DNA from 4 places in the Halomonas elongata DSM 2581 genome. Region 2 is predicted to be linked to each of the others. Evidence: predicted binding sites of a transcription regulator. Region 2 holds the regulator's gene; each other region holds the start of a gene.
What was found. The regulator PhoB, encoded in region 2, activates phosphate uptake and scavenging genes when phosphate is short. The targets are predictions, from matches to a motif close to TGTCATANNNNTGTCANA.
Positions count from the first base shown of each region.

Region 1 (4,215 bases), 1.8 Mb from region 2:
CGTAAGCCCCCATGGCATTGGCGATCAGAATGGTCAGGGTGCCCAGCAGGGCCGGCCACAACACCGGCAGGCCGATATGCCGCCAGTAGGCAAGACGCCCCGCGCCCAGCAGGCTGGCCGCTTCCTGCCACTCCGTGCGCAAGCCCGCCAACGCCGGAAACAACAGCAACACCCCCAGCGGAATCTGGAACCAGGTGTAAATGATGATCAGACCCGCCTTCGAATAGAGGTTGAAATCCTCGATGATTCCCAGGCGCTGCAGGGCCAGGGTCAACACACCATTGGCCCCCATCAGGATGATGAAGGCGAAGGCCAGTGGTACGCCGGCGAAATTGCTGGTCATGTTGGTGAAGGCCACCATCCAGCGACGTAGAGGCCCTCGTGTATGGGCGAGGCTATGGCAGGTCAGCCCCGCAATGGCCAGGCCGAGCAGGCTGGACACCAATGAGATTTCCAGGCTGCGCCCGATGGCCTGGCGAAAGAAGGGTGACACCGCTATCTCGTGGAAATGCCCCAGGCCCCAGCCTTCGTCCACGCGGAACGCGCTGATCGCGACCCACGCCAGCGGGGCCAACTGGAAGGCCGTGAATACCACCACGAAAGGCAGCAACCACAACAAGGCCGGCGAGGCAGAGCGAAGCCCTTTCATGAGACGCCCTCCTCCTGGGCAAGCAATTCGCTCTGCAACGGCTTGCCATGATCCAGTCCCATCAAGGTGGCCAGGGTCCCGCACAGGCGCCCCTGCTCGATGAGGGAAACCGGACGGTGGGAGAACGCCTCGCCCAACGTCCACAGCGGCACACGACGCTCTTCTTCCAGCGTGCCCGAGTGGGAACGGTCGGCATTCATGCCGTGATCGGCGGTCACCATCACCTGATAGCCCGCCTCCAGCCAGCGCGGCAGATAGTCGGACAGCGCGATATCGGCGTGGCGCGCCGCGTTGCGATACTGGGGCGAATCGCCACCATAGCGGTGCCCGGTATCATCGATGTTCATGCTGTGCACCAGCAGGAAATCCGGATCGTTCAGTTGACGGAGCATCTCGGCATCGCTGAACAGATGGTCGTCCGGATAGTGATCCTGCCAATAGAAGAGCCCGGCCTGGATGGCGGCATCCGGCGCTTGCCGAAACCGGTGCCGCGTGCGATCGAAGGGAGCCTCGAGGTAAAGCTCGCTCACCCAATGATAGGCCGCGGCCGCCGTGCGCTTGCCTTGCCGGGTAGCCAGGTCAAACAGGCTGGTGCCATGGGAACGGCGCACCACATCGTTGTTGACCACTCCGGAATCGACGGGACGATCTCCGGTCAACAGGCACTCGTAAAGCGGCCGCGACATGGCCGGCAATTCGCAGTCCAGCGTGTAGTAACGCCCCCGGCCCGCCTCGCAGAGCGCATTGAGATAGCCCATGGCATGGTGACCGACGAGGTGGTTGAGCCCGTCGAGCACAATGAGTATCACGCGGTGTGACATGGTAACTCCAGGCCGCTACCCGGCACGGATAGCGGCAACGGTGACATGACGGGTTACTGCTGATGGATCAGCACCTGGGACTGCCACTGACGAGGCAGCTCGCGGGCACTCTGCTCCCAGGCCGCAAAGTCCTGGATCGGCCGAGCGTTGGCGTACTGCTCGTTGGGCAGCAACTTGTCGGCGATCTCGCCGGGCATCTCCAGGTGCTCGACCCGGATCGGGCGTGCATAGCCCTCTGCCAGGTTGAGCTGCCCCTGGTCGGAGAGGATGAATTCACGGGCCAGCTTGGCCGCATTGGGATGCGCCGCATGCCGGTTGATGATGGTGGCGTAGCCCGAAGTCACCGACGCATCGGAGGGAATCACCACCTCGAAGGCATCCGGGTTGATCTGGTCACGGTAGTTCAGGGCATTGAAGTCCCACATCAACGCGACCTCGATCTCGCCCTTCTCGAGATTGGCAATGCTGGGATCGGCCAGCGACAGGCGCCCCTGGCGGGCCAGTTCGGCGAAAACCTCGAGGCCGGGTGCCAGGTCTGCCTCGCTGCCATCGTTGGCATAGGCAGCGGCCAGCAAGGCGTTATTGGCCTGAGATGCCTGCCCCACAGCACCAACCGCAACCATATAGTCACCTTCGCCGAGATCGGCGAACGAGCCGGGACGCTGGTCTTCCGGCACCAGTTCCTTGTTGATCATGAAAGCGATGGTACCGGTATAACCGAGCATCCAGTGCCCGTCCTCATCCTTGGCCCAGTCGGGAATCTCTTCCCAGGTGCTCGGCTTGTATGGCTGAGTGACACCCTGCTCCACCGCGATGGGACCGAACGCGAATCCCACATCCCCGATATCGGCCGTGGCATTCTCGCCCTCGGCCTTGAACTTGGCCACCTCCTCGGCCGAGCTCATGTCGGTATCCATGTGCTCCAGGCCATACTCGGTCTTCAGGTCGTGCCAGGTATCCTTCCAGTTGGCCCAGGAGTCCGGCATCCCGACACTGTCGACACGCCCTTCCTGCTGGGCGGCCTCGATGAGGGCCGTCAGATCCGACGGATCGGCCTGGACACTACCGGCCATGAGAGTGGCACCCAGGGCACAGCCCAGAGCCAGACGAGGAAGGGGCAAGCGACGCGGCAGCATGGTGTGGCTCCTTGCAAGAATCGTGAGAGGCAAATCTTCGCCTGGTCTAGTTCAGGCAGTGGCAAGGAGGACTCTAGAGACGCTTTATGACGCCACGGTGTCAGATACGTGGCAGCCACGTTGCGCATGACAACAGGGCATTTCATCCTGCTGAAACAGAAAGGCCGCTAGACTGAGATGGAAAGATTCACGTCATGAACCACGCAAGCTGAACTAGACCAAGAAACCATCTCGAGATCTCATGCCTTCAATGCCAGCAGCTTCCGCAAACCCGCTTCGCTCATCAGACATGCCCGCCAGTCAGCAAGCCCATGACCTGCGGATGACATTGTGGGAACTGCTGACCCAGCACACCCTGCGCCCCGGTGACCGCTTGCCCTCCGAGCGGCAACTGCTGGAGTACCTGAACACGACGCGAATCACCCTGCGCGAGGCGCTTTCACAACTGGAAGCCGAGGGACGCATCTACCGGGAAAGCCGCCGCGGCTGGTTCCTCTCTCCCCCACGCCTGCGCTACGACCTGCTCGCCGGTCTGCCCTTCCACGAGATGGTCGAATCGCAACGGCGCCGCGCCGCCACCGAGCTGCTGGAAGCCAGTGAAACGGCCGCCTCGACGACGGTCGCCAGGCGCTTGGGCATGGCGGAAGGAACGCCGGTCTACCGCATCGTCAGAGCCAGAAGCATCGACGGTCGTCGAGTGCTCTATGTCGAACATCACCTCAGGGTCGACTGCTTTCCCGGCATCCTCGCGTTCGACCTTGCCGCCTGCTCGCTGACCGAACTCTATCGGCGGGAATACGCCATCCGGGTCAGCCGCGTCAGCTTCGAACTGGGATCCACGGTGCTGGGCAATCAAGCCGCCGCCGCCCTGTACGCCGCGCCGGGCAGCCCGGTGCAACGCATCACCCGCATCAACCATGACCAGAACGGCCGTATGGTGGATTGCGACGACGAATACTGGCGACACGACGCCATCGAACTCACCCTGAGCGCCGCGCCGCAATCCTGAGCGATAACATCAGGCAGGCGCGTTGCTCCCCTGCACCCTAGCTACCATGCTGCGTAGACCGAGGTGATCCAGTCCAGGAAGACCCGCACGCGGGGCGATAGCTGACGTCGCTGAGGATAGACCGCGTGCAGCGGCAGCGTCGGTTTGGGCCACTCAGGAAGGACCTCCACGAGCTCTCCCCGCTCGATCAGGGGCGCGACATGAAAGCGTGGCAGTTGAATCATGCCGCATCCCTGGCGAGCACTCTCCACATAGGTCGAGGCATCGTTGACCGTGATCCAGCCACCGACCTCGAAAGCCCGGGAACGGCCATCCACGATCACATCCAGAGTGCTGTCCACCGCATTGTTGCCAGAGAAGAAATTAACCACCTGGTGCTTGTGAAGCTCGTCGGGATGACGCGGATACCCGGCGCTCTCCAGGTATGCCGGGCTGGCACAGATCGTCTGGGGCATTTCGGCAAGCTTGCGGGCGACCAGGCTGGAATCCGCCGGGGCTCCGGAGCGCAGCGCACAATCCACTCCCTCTCCCACCAGATCCACGAACCGGTCCCCGCTGGTCAGAATCAGCTCCAAGCGCGGATAGCGGCGATGGAACTCC
Region 1 covers NC_014532.2:2,216,413-2,220,627, forward strand. The annotation lists gene HELO_RS10480 (ABC transporter permease) at 1-649, opposite strand, end outside; gene HELO_RS10485 (alkaline phosphatase family protein) at 646-1,470, opposite strand; gene HELO_RS10490 (ABC transporter substrate-binding protein) at 1,524-2,606, opposite strand; gene HELO_RS10495 (UTRA domain-containing protein) at 2,929-3,615, shown strand; gene HELO_RS10500 (LysR family transcriptional regulator) at 3,657-4,215, opposite strand, start outside.
Region 1: a site for PhoB is predicted at 2,747-2,764, ahead of HELO_RS10495 (UTRA domain-containing protein). Genes of this name have one in related genera too.

Region 2 (4,215 bases):
CGAGTCGGCGATCACGCCAACAACCTGGCCGAGTACGTGGTCTATCTGGTCAAGGGGCTCGACATCCGCCACACGGATCCGGATGATCTCGATCAGGAGCTCGGCGAGAAATCTTGACCCGCTACAAAGGCACGTCGGGTTAAGTATCACGCTTCGCCGAGTCGTCTGACAGGCAAGGGGCCGTCGCCACGAGCGGCGGCCCATGTCGTTGTGATCGAGGATATTGAACCGATGCTGGATGCTTTCACGGCGCTGTCCCGGGGGACTCGCCTGGTCTACACGCGCGGGCTGCGCCGCTATGTGTTCCTGCCGATACTCGCCAACCTGCTGGTCTACGGGAGCATGCTGGCCTATGTGCTGGGCAATTTCGGTGGCTGGCTGGACGGCTGGATGGCGATGGTGCCGGGATGGCTCGAGTGGCTCTCCTGGCTGATCTGGCCGCTGTTCGTGATCAGCCTGGTATTGATCGTGTTCTTTACCTTCACCCTGGTGACGCACCTGATCGCCGCGCCCTTCTACGGTTTCCTGGCGGAAAAGGTCGAGATCGAAGTGACAGGGCGCATGCCGCTGGATGATCGCGGTCTGGTGCGTACCGCCATCGATGCCCTTGGCCGCGAGCTGGTCAAGCTGTCCTACATCCTGCCGCGCATGGCGATTCTATTCGTGATCAGCTGGATTCCCGTGATCAACCTGATCGCGCCGCTGCTGTGGGCCGCCTTCACGGCCTGGACCATGGCGATCACCTATCTCGACTATCCCATGGACAACAACAAGGTGAGCTTCGCCGACATGCGTCGACGGCTGGCGGCGCGTCGCTGGCCGACCCTCACCTATGGCGGCTGGGTGACGCTGATCACCTGGGTACCGCTGGCCAATCTCTTCCTGCTGCCCGGTGCCGTGGCCGCCGCGGTGCTGATGTGGGATCGCCATTATCGGGAGCTCGGCCCGCTCGGCAATGGCGCCGCGCCGCCTCGGCCACGCTGAGCCGCTGTGTCCCCGCTTCAGGCCTGCCGCTGGCGCCCGCTGTCGTGTTCGGCGTCGGCGAGCCGTGTAGCGGGGAATACGCAGCGAAAGACAGCGCCTTCGCCGGGATGGGAGTCGATCTCGAGTCGCGCGTCATGGCGCAGCAGTACGTGCTTGACGATGGCCAGGCCCAGGCCGGTGCCGCCGGTGGCGGTGCTGCGGCCCTTGTCGACCCGGTAGAAGCGCTCGGTGAGACGCGGAATGTGGTGCGGGTCGATGCCCTCGCCGTCGTCTTCCACTTCCAGGCAGGCACCGTCCGCGTGGCGCGTCCAGCGCAGCACGATATGGCTCTGTTCGCCGGCGTAGCGCACGGCGTTGAAGGCGAGATTGGAGAGCGCGCTGTGGATTTCCTTCTCGCTGCCGACCAGGCGGCGGGGCTCATCGATCTCCACGTCGATCTGGTGCTGGCCGCTGGAAAGCGCCTCGGCATCGCGGCGGACATTGTCCAGCAGGCCGCTCAGCTCGATGGGGGTATCGTCCTGGCCGCCCTGGTCGATCTCGAGACGTGACAGCAACAGCAGGTCGTTGACCAGGTTCTGCATGCGTGTCGTCTGGCTTCTCATCTGCTCGAAACCACGTCCCATCCGGCCGGGCAACTGGTCAGCCATGTCGCCATAGGTTTCCAGATAGCCGCTCAGTACCGTCAGCGGCGTTCGCAGCTCGTGGGAGACGTTGGCCACGAAGTCGCGGCGCATCTGCTCGAGACGATGCAGGCGGGTGATGTCGCGGGCCATCACCAGGCGTTCGTCGTCACCGTAGAGGGTGATCTGGAACTGCAGGATCATCTGCTCGTCGATGGGGGAGCTCAGCGTCAAAGGCTCGCGATAGTCGCGAGCCTGGAAGTAGTCGATGAAGCGTGGATCGCGCAGCAGGTTGGTGATGTGCTGGCCTCGATCATGGGCGGGCTTGAGCCCCAGCATGCGCTCGGCGGCACTGTTCCACCATTCCATGTCGCCGTGACGGTCGAGCATGACCACGCTGTCGCGCATCGCCTCGGAGGACTCCTGGATCCGTCTCAGGGTGTCGCGCAGGCGCCGCTGAGTGATGCGCTGGCCCTTCTGGTAGCGATACAGGCGATCGAACAGCTCGCCCCACAGACCCGAGGCGGAGGGGGGCTCGTCATGAGGATGCTGGGCCAGCCATTCGTGCAGGGCGTGCAACTGACGCAGCTGATAGGCCAGCTGGAGCGCCAGGGCGACCGCGATGCCGGTGCCGATGGCGGAGAAGGGCCAGCCGATCAATGCGCCGATGGCGGTCAGTCCCGCCAGGCGCCACAGTTCGCGTTTCCAGAGGTGCCGCACGTTAGCCCTTGGTGGAGAAACGGTAGCCCGTACCACGCACGGTCTGGATCAACTGTTGGTACGGGTCGCCCAGTGCCTTGCGCAGGCGGCGGATGTGCACGTCCACGGTTCGCTCCTCGACATAGACATTGCCTCCCCAGACCTGGTCGAGCAACTGCCCACGGGTGTAGGCGCGTTCCTGGTGAGTCATGAAGAACTGCAACAGCCGATATTCGGTGGGGCCGACTTCCAGGGAGTTGCCATCGACGCTGACCCGGTGGCTGACCGGATCGAGCAGCAGGCCATCGACTTCCACCGGATCCTCGACGCCATGAGGTGTCGAACGGCGCAGCACCGCCTTGAGGCGGGCCACCAGTTCCCGGGGCGAGAAGGGCTTGGTGATATAGTCGTCGGCGCCAGCGTCGAGTCCCTGGATCTTGTTGTCTTCCTCGCTCTTGGCGGTCAGCATGATGATCGGCATTTCAGCGGTGGTTTCCTCGCGCTTCAGACGGCGCGCGAGTTCGATGCCGCTGGTACCGGGCATCATCCAGTCGAGCAGGACCAGGTCGGGCTGGTGGTCGACGATCATGGCGTGGGCGGCCTGGGCATTGTCCGCTTCCAGGACATGATAGTCGGCCATTTCCAGCGCGACGGCGATCATTTCGCGGATCGGCGCTTCATCATCGACGATCAGTACGGTCTTGGCGGTCATCCCGGGGCCTCATGGTCAATGACAAGTCGGTGACGATGACAGCACTTCTTTATGACAATAACGTGACAAGCACGGCTTGTCGCCTCCCCGTTCGTACCGTGGGCTACCGTCATCGAGGCTGACGAGCGATATCGCCAACGGCGATAGCTCCGCCGCCGTTGGTCATGATCTCAGCCGCCGAGGTTGGGCCACCAGGACAGTCCGATACCCGCGAACACCAGCAGGCCCGACCAGTGATTGTTGAGAAATGCCTGGAAGCAGCGGTCGCGATCCCGGCCATGAATCAGGCGCTGCTGGTGCACGAAGGTCGCTGCCATGGCGGCGAGCCCCAGCCAGAAAAAACCGCCCAGGCCCAGGGAGCGGCCGACCCAGGCCAGCAGCGCCAGGGTGACGAGCTGCAGCAGGCCGATCATCAGCTTGTCGGCGCGGCCGAACAGCACGGCGGTGGACTTGATGCCGATCTTCAGGTCATCGTCCCGGTCGACCATGGCATATTCGGTGTCGTAGGCCACGGTCCAGGCCACATTGGCCGCCAGCAACAGCCAGGCTTCGGCGGGAATGTAGCCGAGCACTGCGCCGAATGCCATGGGAATGCCCCAGGAAAAGGCCGCCCCCAAGAATACCTGGGGCAGGTGGGTATAGCGCTTCATGAAGGGGTAGATGAAGGCCAGAAAGACACCGCCGAACGACAGCATCACCGTGAAGGGATTGGTGAGCCACACCAGGGCGAAGGCGAGCAATACCAGGATGACGAACAGCCCTTTCGCCTCCCGCTCGCTGATCCGCCCCGTGGCCAGGGGGCGGTTGCGGGTGCGCTTGACGTGACCGTCGAAATGGCGGTCGGCGTAATCGTTGACCACGCAGCCCGCGGCGCGCATCAGATAGACGCCGACCACGAAGACCAGCACGATCTTGCGTTCGGGCACCCCCTGAGCCGCCATCCAGAGCGCCCAGAGTGTCGGCCACATCAGCAGCCAGGTACCGATCGGGCGGTCGAGGCGGGTGAGGTGCAGGAAATCGGGGAGTCGGGCCAGCCCGGAAGGGCGCATCAGGGATGAATCCATCAGGTTCTCTCGCATGGAGGCGGCCCTGCCGGAGGCTTCATCCGGGGTGGAGAGCGCGGCGGGCGTGGACACGGTTGGCAGTCACTTTTCCGAGTGACATAGCCTAACGTGAAGGCAGCCCAAGATCATCCACCAT
Region 2 covers NC_014532.2:3,999,429-4,003,643, reverse strand. The annotation lists gene phoU (phosphate signaling complex protein PhoU) at 1-117, shown strand, start outside; gene cysZ (sulfate transporter CysZ) at 232-984, shown strand; gene phoR (phosphate regulon sensor histidine kinase PhoR) at 1,002-2,324, opposite strand; gene phoB (phosphate regulon transcriptional regulator PhoB) at 2,326-3,015, opposite strand; gene ubiA (4-hydroxybenzoate octaprenyltransferase) at 3,186-4,079, opposite strand; gene HELO_RS18770 (chorismate--pyruvate lyase family protein) at 4,183-4,215, opposite strand, start outside.

Region 3 (4,215 bases), 1.4 Mb from region 2:
TCCATGGGACGCATCGACGCTCTATCTCATGACTGGCGGAGTTCCCCGAGCAGGGTTTCCAGCTTGCGCTGGTCGGCCATGAACTTGCGGATGCCTTCGGCCAGCTTTTCGGTGGCCATGGCGTCCTCGTTCAATGCCCAGCGGAATTCGGCTTCGTCCTGGGGCTCGGGCGCCTGGGTCTCGGCGTCCAGCGGCGTCAACTGACGCTGTAGTGGCGCCTGGGTCTCGGCCAGTTCGCCGAGCAGGGCGGGGGAGATGGTCAGGCGGTCGCAGCCGGCCAGTGCCAGGATCTCACCGCTGTTGCGGAAGCTGGCCCCCATCACCACGGTTTCGTAGCCGTGTCCCTTGAAGTGCTCGAAGATGCGCCGCACGGACTGCACGCCGGGATCGCGCTCGCCGCTGAAGTCGGCGTCGGGCTCACGGGTCTTGTGCCAGTCGAGGATCCGGCCGACGAAGGGCGAGATCAGGGTGACGCCGGCGTCGGCGCAGGCCCTGGCCTGGGCGAAACTGAACAGCAGCGTCAGGTTGGTATGGATACCCTCGCGTTCGAGGACCCTGGCGGCCTCGATGCCTTCCCAGGTGGCGGCGACCTTGATCAGGATGCGCTCGGGGCCGATGCCCTGGCGGCCGTAGCGCTCGATCAGCGAGCGGGCCCGTGCCAGGGTGGCGTCGGTGTCGAAGGACAGGCGGGCGCTGACCTCGGTGGACACGTAGCCGGGTACCAGTTCGCTGATTTCGCTACCGATCTCGACGGCCACGGCATCCAGGGCGTCGTTGATGTCGGTGGCGCCACGGGCGATTTCCGCCAGCCGGGCGCGGCGATCCGGTTGCTGGGCGGCCTGCAGGATCAGCGAAGGGTTGGTGGTGGCGTCGGTGGGCTGAAAGCGGCGAATCGCCTCGAGATCGCCGGTGTCGGCCACCACGGTGGTCATGGTCTTGAGTTGTGAAAGCAGGTCATCTGCCATGGGGCATCCCTTGTGTGGATCGTTCGAACCGATCCTTCACTCTAACAAGGCCGAATGAACGAATATACAGGCCGAGGTCGCGGGGCAAGATGTGGTGACCGGCAAGAAAGCTGAATTGGCGTTATCATTGATGGTTTGTCACGGACGATTGACGGAGGCTTCTTGATCCTCGATGCGAGACGTGCCGCCCTGCTGGTCGCGGCCAATACCGCTCTGGCTCCCTTCGCCATCGATGCCTACCTGCCGGCAATGCCGGCGCTGGCCGAGGCGGTGGGAGAGAGCATCCATCATACCGAGCTGTCGATCAGCCTCTTCCTGCTGGGGTTTGCCCTCGGGCAACTGACCGGCGGGCCCACGTCCGATCGCTTCGGGCGACGGCCGGTGCTGCTGACGGGGCTGGTGGTGTTCCTGCTGGCCAGCCTGATGATCACCCAGGTCGATTCGCTCATCGAACTGCTCGCCCTGCGTTTCGTGCAGGCGTTGGGTGGCGGAGCCTGCGTGGTCAATTCGGCGGCCATCGTGCGTGATTGCTTCAGCGGTCGCGAAGCCGCCAAGGTCATGTCGACCATGGCGATGATCATGATGCTGGCCCCCCTGGCGGCACCAGCGGTGGGCAGCGGCTTGCTTTATCTGGCCGACTGGTGGCTGATCTTCGTCTTCCTGGCCGCCTATGCCGCCTTTCTGCTGTGGTTGATGGGCACCCGCCTGCCGGAGACCCGCTCGCCTGATGCCCCCAGCGCCTCGCCGCGCCAGGTGCTGCGCAACTATGCCAGTGTGCTGCGCCATCGTGAGGCCATGGGCTACGTGCTGTCGGTGGCTGCGACCTTCGCGGGCATGTTCGCCTTCATCACCGCCTCGCCGTTTCTCTACATGACGCACTATGGTCTTTCGCCGGCGATCTATCCGGTGGTCTTCGGCGCCAATGTGGTGGTCATGGCGGGCTCCAATCGCCTCAATATCCGCTTGCTGCGCCGACGCACGCCACAACAGAACATGCGGCTGGGCATGGGTGTGCAACTGGTCGTGGCGCTGAGCCTGATCCTGCTGGTGGCCACCGGGCTCGATTCGCTCTTCAACGTGGTGCCCCTGATCATGGTGTTCATGGGCATGGTGGGCTTGATCACGCCCAATGCCATTTCCTCGATGCTCGAGCACTTCAGTCACATGAGTGCCACAGCCACGGCACTGCTGGGGAGCATCCAGTTCACCTGCGGGGCCCTGGCCGGAGTGATCGTGAGTGCCTTCGAGATCGACAGTGCCTGGCCAATGGTGCTGACCATGCTGTGTGTCTCGCTGGGAGGCAATCTTGCGCTGCGGGTGCTGGCCGGTCATGCCGGTCGATCGACGCCTGCGCGTCAGGAGGGCTGAGAGGAGAATCCCGAGGTTTTTGCATCGGACGAGCGACTGTCATGAAGTTGTCATTTTAGTGGGGCATCTTGTGTCTCGCGCAGGATGAACACTTCCATGAGAACAGGAGCGCTACTCCATGAACCGCATCCTCAAGAGCCGCACTTTCAAGACCACGGTCATCGCCGCCGCCGCGGTGGGCGTGGTCGGTGTTGCCCAGGCCCGTGACCAAGTTCGCATCGTGGGTTCCAGCACCGTCTATCCGTTCGCGAGCTATGTGGCCGAAGAGTTCGGTGCTACCACCGAGTATCCGACGCCGGTCATCGAGTCCACCGGTTCCGGTGGTGGTCTGCGCCTGTTCTGCAACGGCGTGGGCGATGACACCCCGGACATCACCAACGCCTCGCGTCGCATGAAACCCTCCGAGTTCGAGCGCTGTGAAGAGAACGGCGTGACCGATATCACCGAGGCCTTCATCGGCTACGACGGCATCGCCTTCGCCCAGTCCGGCGAAAACGACGCCATGCCGGTGACCCGCGAGCAGATCTTCCTGGCTCTGGCCGCCCAGGTGCCGGTCGATGGCGAGCTGGTCGACAATCCCTATACCCAGTGGAGCGACATCGACGAGTCTCTGCCGGATCGCAAGATCGCCGTCTATGGGCCGCCCACCACCTCCGGTACCCGCGATGCCTTCGAGGAGCTGGTCATGGAAGCCGCTTCCGAGGACATGGAGGCCTATGGTGAGGCCTATACCGACATCCGCTCCGACGGCGCCTATATCGATGCCGGCGAAAACGACAATCTGATCGTTCAGCGTCTGGCCGAGAACAAGGATGCCTTTGGTATCTTCGGTTACTCCTTCCTCGAGGAAAACTCCGACTCCCTGATCGGCTCCAGTATCGATGGCGTCAAGCCCACTCCGGAAGCGATCGGTAGCGGTGAATACCCGGTTTCTCGCTCGCTGTTCTTCTACGTCAAGAACCAGCATGCCGAGAACGTTCCGCCCATGTATGAATACGCCAACATGTTCATGAGCGAGCAGATGATCGGTGACATGGGGTACCTGAAAGGCATCGGCCTGATCCCGGCCCCGCAGGATATGCGCGAGGAAGCGCGCAACGCCGTCGAGAGCAAGGAACAGCTCGAACTGGCTGACCTGAAGTAAGTGGATAGGGTCCAGCCCTGAACCGGCCGGCAGCCAGGGCTGTCGGCCGGCTCACGTTACGGCGGGATGCGCCGCCGATGAATTCCTTCGAGAGAATCCTATGCAGACCAACCAAATCCTCGCCACTTTCTGCGGCACCTTGCTGGTGCTGGGTCTGATAGCCTTCTTCCTGGGGCGTGCCAAGGCGGCCAGGGTACGTGCTGGCGGTACGTCCATGCATGCCCAGCCCGATCAATATGCCTGGTTCACCGTGCTTTCCACGGCGGGGCCGGCGATCACGGTGGGGGCGGTAGGGGCCTTCGTGATGTTGCTGCTGGGCGCCGAGATTCCCACCCTGTACCTGCTGGCAGGCTGCCTGGTCGTGGCCTGCCTCGGCCTGCTGGCCGGCATCAGTCTGGTGCGCCCCGATTTTCATGCCCGCCAGGCCATCGAGCGGGTCATCCGCTTCTTCCTGGCCGGCGCGGCCCTGATTTCCATCTTCACCACCTTCGGGATCCTGATCTCGATCGTCGGTGAGGCGATCCGTTTCTTCCAGATGCAAAGCTTCTGGGATTTCATCACGGGGACCACCTGGAACCCCGGTGCCAGCTTCCTGGAAGCGGCGGGACGTTCCGAGGAGGGCGCCAGCGCTGCCCAGTTTGGTTCGGTGCCGCTGTTTGCCGGTACCTTCATGATCACCCTGGTGGCGATGCTGGTGGCGATTCCCGTCGGGCTGCTGGCGGCCATCTACATGGCTGA
Region 3 covers NC_014532.2:1,287,645-1,291,859, forward strand. The annotation lists gene tal (transaldolase) at 27-965, opposite strand; gene HELO_RS06160 (multidrug effflux MFS transporter) at 1,128-2,333, shown strand; gene HELO_RS06165 (PstS family phosphate ABC transporter substrate-binding protein) at 2,452-3,477, shown strand; gene pstC (phosphate ABC transporter permease subunit PstC) at 3,578-4,215, shown strand, end outside.
Region 3: a site for PhoB is predicted at 2,371-2,388, ahead of HELO_RS06165 (PstS family phosphate ABC transporter substrate-binding protein). Genes of this name have one in related genera too.

Region 4 (4,215 bases), 300 kb from region 2:
ACCGGAATCTCGGTCTCCAGAAACGCCTGGATGGCACTGATGGCATAGTCGCAGGGCTCGGGGTCGCCCGGACCGTTGGAAAGGAAGATGCCATCCGGATTCATCGCCAGCACTTCCTCGGCCGGGGTCTGGGCCGGCACCACGGTCAGCCGGCAGCCCCGTGAGGCCAGCATGCGCAGAATGTTGCGCTTCATCCCGTAATCATATGCGACGACATGATAGGGCCGCTCGCCCTCGGACGCGTCGGCGTACCCGCTGCCCAGCGTCCACTCACCCTCGCTCCACTCATAGGGCTCGGTGCAGGAGACGACCTTGGCCAGGTCCATGCCCTTCAGGCCGGGAAAGGCCCCGGCCGCTTCCAGCGCCCGCGCCTCGGCACCCTCGCCCTCGGCGTCGGGGCCGGCCAGGATGGCACCGTTCTGGGAGCCCTTGTCACGCAGCAGGCGAGTCAGCCGACGGGTGTCGATGTCGGCGATGCCCAGCACGTTCTGCTGCGCCAGATAGTCGGAGAGCGTCTGCTCGCAACGAAAGTTACTGGCCAACAGCGGCAGGTCGCGAATCACCAGCCCGGCGGCAGCGATGCTCGAGGACTCCACATCCTCGCTGTTGACGCCGGTGTTGCCGATGTGCGGATAGGTCAGGGTGACGATCTGACGGCTGTAGGAGGGATCGGTGAGGATCTCCTGATAGCCAGTCATGGCCGTATTGAACACCACCTCACCGCTAGTTTGCCCGTCGGCGCCAATGGCGGTGCCATGAAACACACTGCCATCTTCCAGGGCCAGTATCGCGGGTTTGCTCAATGCAACGTCCTCCCATATTTTTACAGACAGCTATAAGAGACAGCTCGTCAAGGAATGCTTCACGAATGGCGCTCGACGGTTCGGGCGAGCCCTGCACGACCCGCAGGCCCGACTCCGCCCGCCTGTTGCCCGCAAAAAAGCGGGACGAAACCCGACGATAAAGACCGGTTTCATCCCGCTTGTTGTCATTCGCTCGGAATGCTGGGCCGACGCAACAAGCGTTTGCGCGGCGGATAGCCGGCGCCCGGCCAAAATTTGTGGGATTCTAAAGCATCCGAGGCCGTTCGACCACCCCTCAATCCAGCCCGATGACGTCCTGCATGTCGTAACGCCCCACCGGCTGGCCGGCCACCCAGCGAGCCGCCCTCACGGCGCCCTTGGCAAAGGTCATGCGACTGGAGGCCTTGTGGGTGATCTCGATGCGCTCGCCCTCGGTAGCGAACATCACGGTATGTTCGCCGACGATGTCGCCGGCCCGCACCGTGGCGAAACCGATTTCCTTGTCACTGCGCGGGCCACACTGCCCGACGCGCTCGAAGACGCCATCGGTTTTCAGGTCGCGCCCCAGGGCATCGGCCACCACTTCGCCCAGCTTCAGGGCGGTGCCGGAGGGCGCATCCACCTTGTGGCGATGGTGGGACTCGATGACCTCGATATCGTAGCCCTCGTCGCCCAGCGCCCGGGCGGCGGTCTCGAGCAGCTTGAACGTCAGATTGACGCCCACGCTCATGTTGGGTGCGAAGACCATCGGCAACCGGTCGCGATAAGCGTCCAGCTCTGCCAGCTCCTCGTCGGAGAGCCCGGTGGTGCCGATCACCATGCGCTTGCCGTGCTCGGCACAGACCGCCAGGTTGTCCAGCGTCACCCGGGGCGCGGTGAAATCGATCAGCACATCGAAGTCAGCGGCGATCGCCGCCAGGGAATCGGTGGCCATCACGCCCAGCTTGCCGCTGCCGGCCAGCTCACCGATATCGGCGCCGACCAGCGAGCTGCCCGGCGAGACGGTGCCACCGGCGAGCGTGGCCTCGGCGTCCTGCTGCACGGCGTTGACCAGGGTGCGGCCCATGCGGCCGGCGACTCCGGCGATGGCAATACGGGTCATGCGAACTCCTCGCGAGGCTCGATTCAATGGAATGGCCGCAGTATAACAATGCCGTGCCGGGGCGTCTGCGACACGCGCCTGTCACACGGCCGGCACAGGCCTGTGGCAGACTGATCCCTCGCCACACCATCACCGCCGAGACTGCCATGCCCCGAATGCCGACATCAGGCCGCGCCCTCGGCGCCCTGCCGCTCGCCATCCTCTTCATGACGCTGCTCGTACCCCTGCCGGGCTGCGCCAATCACGCCCGAGTCGTTTCCCTGGCCGGTGTCGGTGCCGATATCACGCCACCGCCGCGGGTCGAGCTCTGCGGCACGCTCTCCCTGCCCAGCCACTGGCCGGACGGCACGCCGGTCAACGGCCTCTCCGATCTGGTCTGGGAGCGCGACGCGGGCCTGCTGCACATGGTCTCGGACCGAGGCTGGCTGCACCGGGCTCGTCCACGCTTCGAGGACGGGCAACTGGTCGGCCTCTCGCCCATCGACAGTCATCGACTGCGTGATGGCGATGGCCTCCCGCTTGAGGGCTCGGCGGCCGATGCCGAGTCTCTCTCGCTGCTGCACGGCACCAATGGCAAGCTCGGCGACAGCGAGTTCTGGGTCAGCTTCGAGCGCGACCATCGCCTGCAGCGCTTCGACCGTGACGGCGGGCCCCTGGCGGCGCCCATTCGCCCCGCCCAAGCGGCCGACGCGGCACCCAACAAGGGCATGGAGGCCATGACCGAACTCCCGAAACACGGCCTCATTCTCGGCCTGGAGTCGCCCCCGCCCGGCGCCGCCCCGGGCGAAACGCGCCTCTTCACCCTCGATGGCAAGCAGTGGCGCTATCCCCTGGCCGCCCCGACCGGCAGCGCCCTGACAGAGCTCACCGCCGACGGCGACGACCTGCTGGCCCTCGAACGCGCCTTCGCCCCACCGGCACCGCTGGTGATCAGCCTGCGCCGCGTGCGCCTCGGCGAGCCGCCCGAGCTCGATGTCGAGACCCTGGCCAGCTTCTCCAGCGCCGATGGCTGGTGGCTGGACAACATGGAAGGCCTCACGCGACTCGACGATGGCCGCCTGCTGCTGCTCAGCGATGACAATGCCAGCCCGTTGCAGCGCAGCCTGCTAGTCTGCCTGCGTCCGCGCTGAGTCACCGGTCTTTCGCTCCGTATCGGCGTCATGGCGCAACAACAGCGCAATGGCGGCCAACACCATGAGACTGCCGGGCAACCAGACCCAGTCGAGACTCTGCGGTGCCCGCAGGAAGAGCACGAGCATGGAGACGAAAGGCACCAGATAACCGTAGGCGGTGATCGCCCCAGGCGTCAGCACCAGGGTCGCGCGCTGCATCAACCAGAAGGTCAGGGCACTGGAGAACAGCCCCAGGTAGACGAGCAGCAAGGCATCGGACCAGCTCATCGCCGCGAACCGCGACACCGGCTCCACCAGCACGCCCAGAACGCCGATCAGCACGCCGCCCAGCCCCAGGCTCCAGAAGGTGCGCACGGCAGCCGAGGCCGGCAAGCGCCCGGCATTCAATCCCCACTTGGAGAGCACCGGATAGAGTGCCGAGCAGACGCAGCCGACGAAGAACACCGCCTCGCCTATACCGAACCGCATCTGGCCGCCACGTACCAGCGCCTCGGCATAGGCCAGCGCCAGGGCACCGACAGCGCCCAAGGCGAGAATCGCCGGCAACCGCCAGGCCAACCGCTCCACGCGCAACCCAAGCCCCAGCCCATAGGCGAGCAACGGGACGGTGACATAAAGCGTCGCCATGGAGAGTGCCGTGGCGTGGTGGGCAGCCCAGAACATGGCGCCGAAAAAGCCCGCCAGGCAAAGGCCCATCAGGGCATACACCGGCACGGCACGGCGCGCCAGGGCAAAACCCTCGGCCCGGTGCGCCAGCGGCCACAGGCCCAGGCAGGCAATGGCAAAACGCAGGGCGGTGAGCAGCATCGGCGGCAACTCACCCATCAGCCCTACGGCAGGAAACGACAGGCCCACCAATGCCGCCCAGAGCAGCATGCCCAGATGGGCGGTGCGGGCCGTCACGGCTCAGTTCTCCCAGATGATATCCAGGGACTCCTTGCCGGACATGCGTTCGAGGTGGCTCGCCACCACGCCTTCCAGGCGATCGAGCCCTTCCTCGTCCAGGGACTCGACCGCCACCTTGAGCTTGCCCTCCTCGGCACGCAGCAGGCAGCTCCCGTTGTCGAAGGTGATCCGACCTTCATCGCCTTCCTGCTCCACCTCAAGCTTGTGCGACCAGTGCTTGCACAGCCGGTTGATCAGTTTCTCGCCCGAATCGGTAACGATCTCCGCACGT
Region 4 covers NC_014532.2:3,702,391-3,706,605, forward strand. The annotation lists gene carA (glutamine-hydrolyzing carbamoyl-phosphate synthase small subunit) at 1-803, opposite strand, end outside; gene dapB (4-hydroxy-tetrahydrodipicolinate reductase) at 1,099-1,905, opposite strand; gene HELO_RS17295 (esterase-like activity of phytase family protein) at 2,052-3,035, shown strand; gene HELO_RS17300 (DMT family transporter) at 3,012-3,941, opposite strand; gene HELO_RS17305 (DUF2218 domain-containing protein) at 3,945-4,215, opposite strand, start outside.
Region 4: a site for PhoB is predicted at 1,985-2,002, ahead of HELO_RS17295 (esterase-like activity of phytase family protein). Genes of this name have one in related genera too.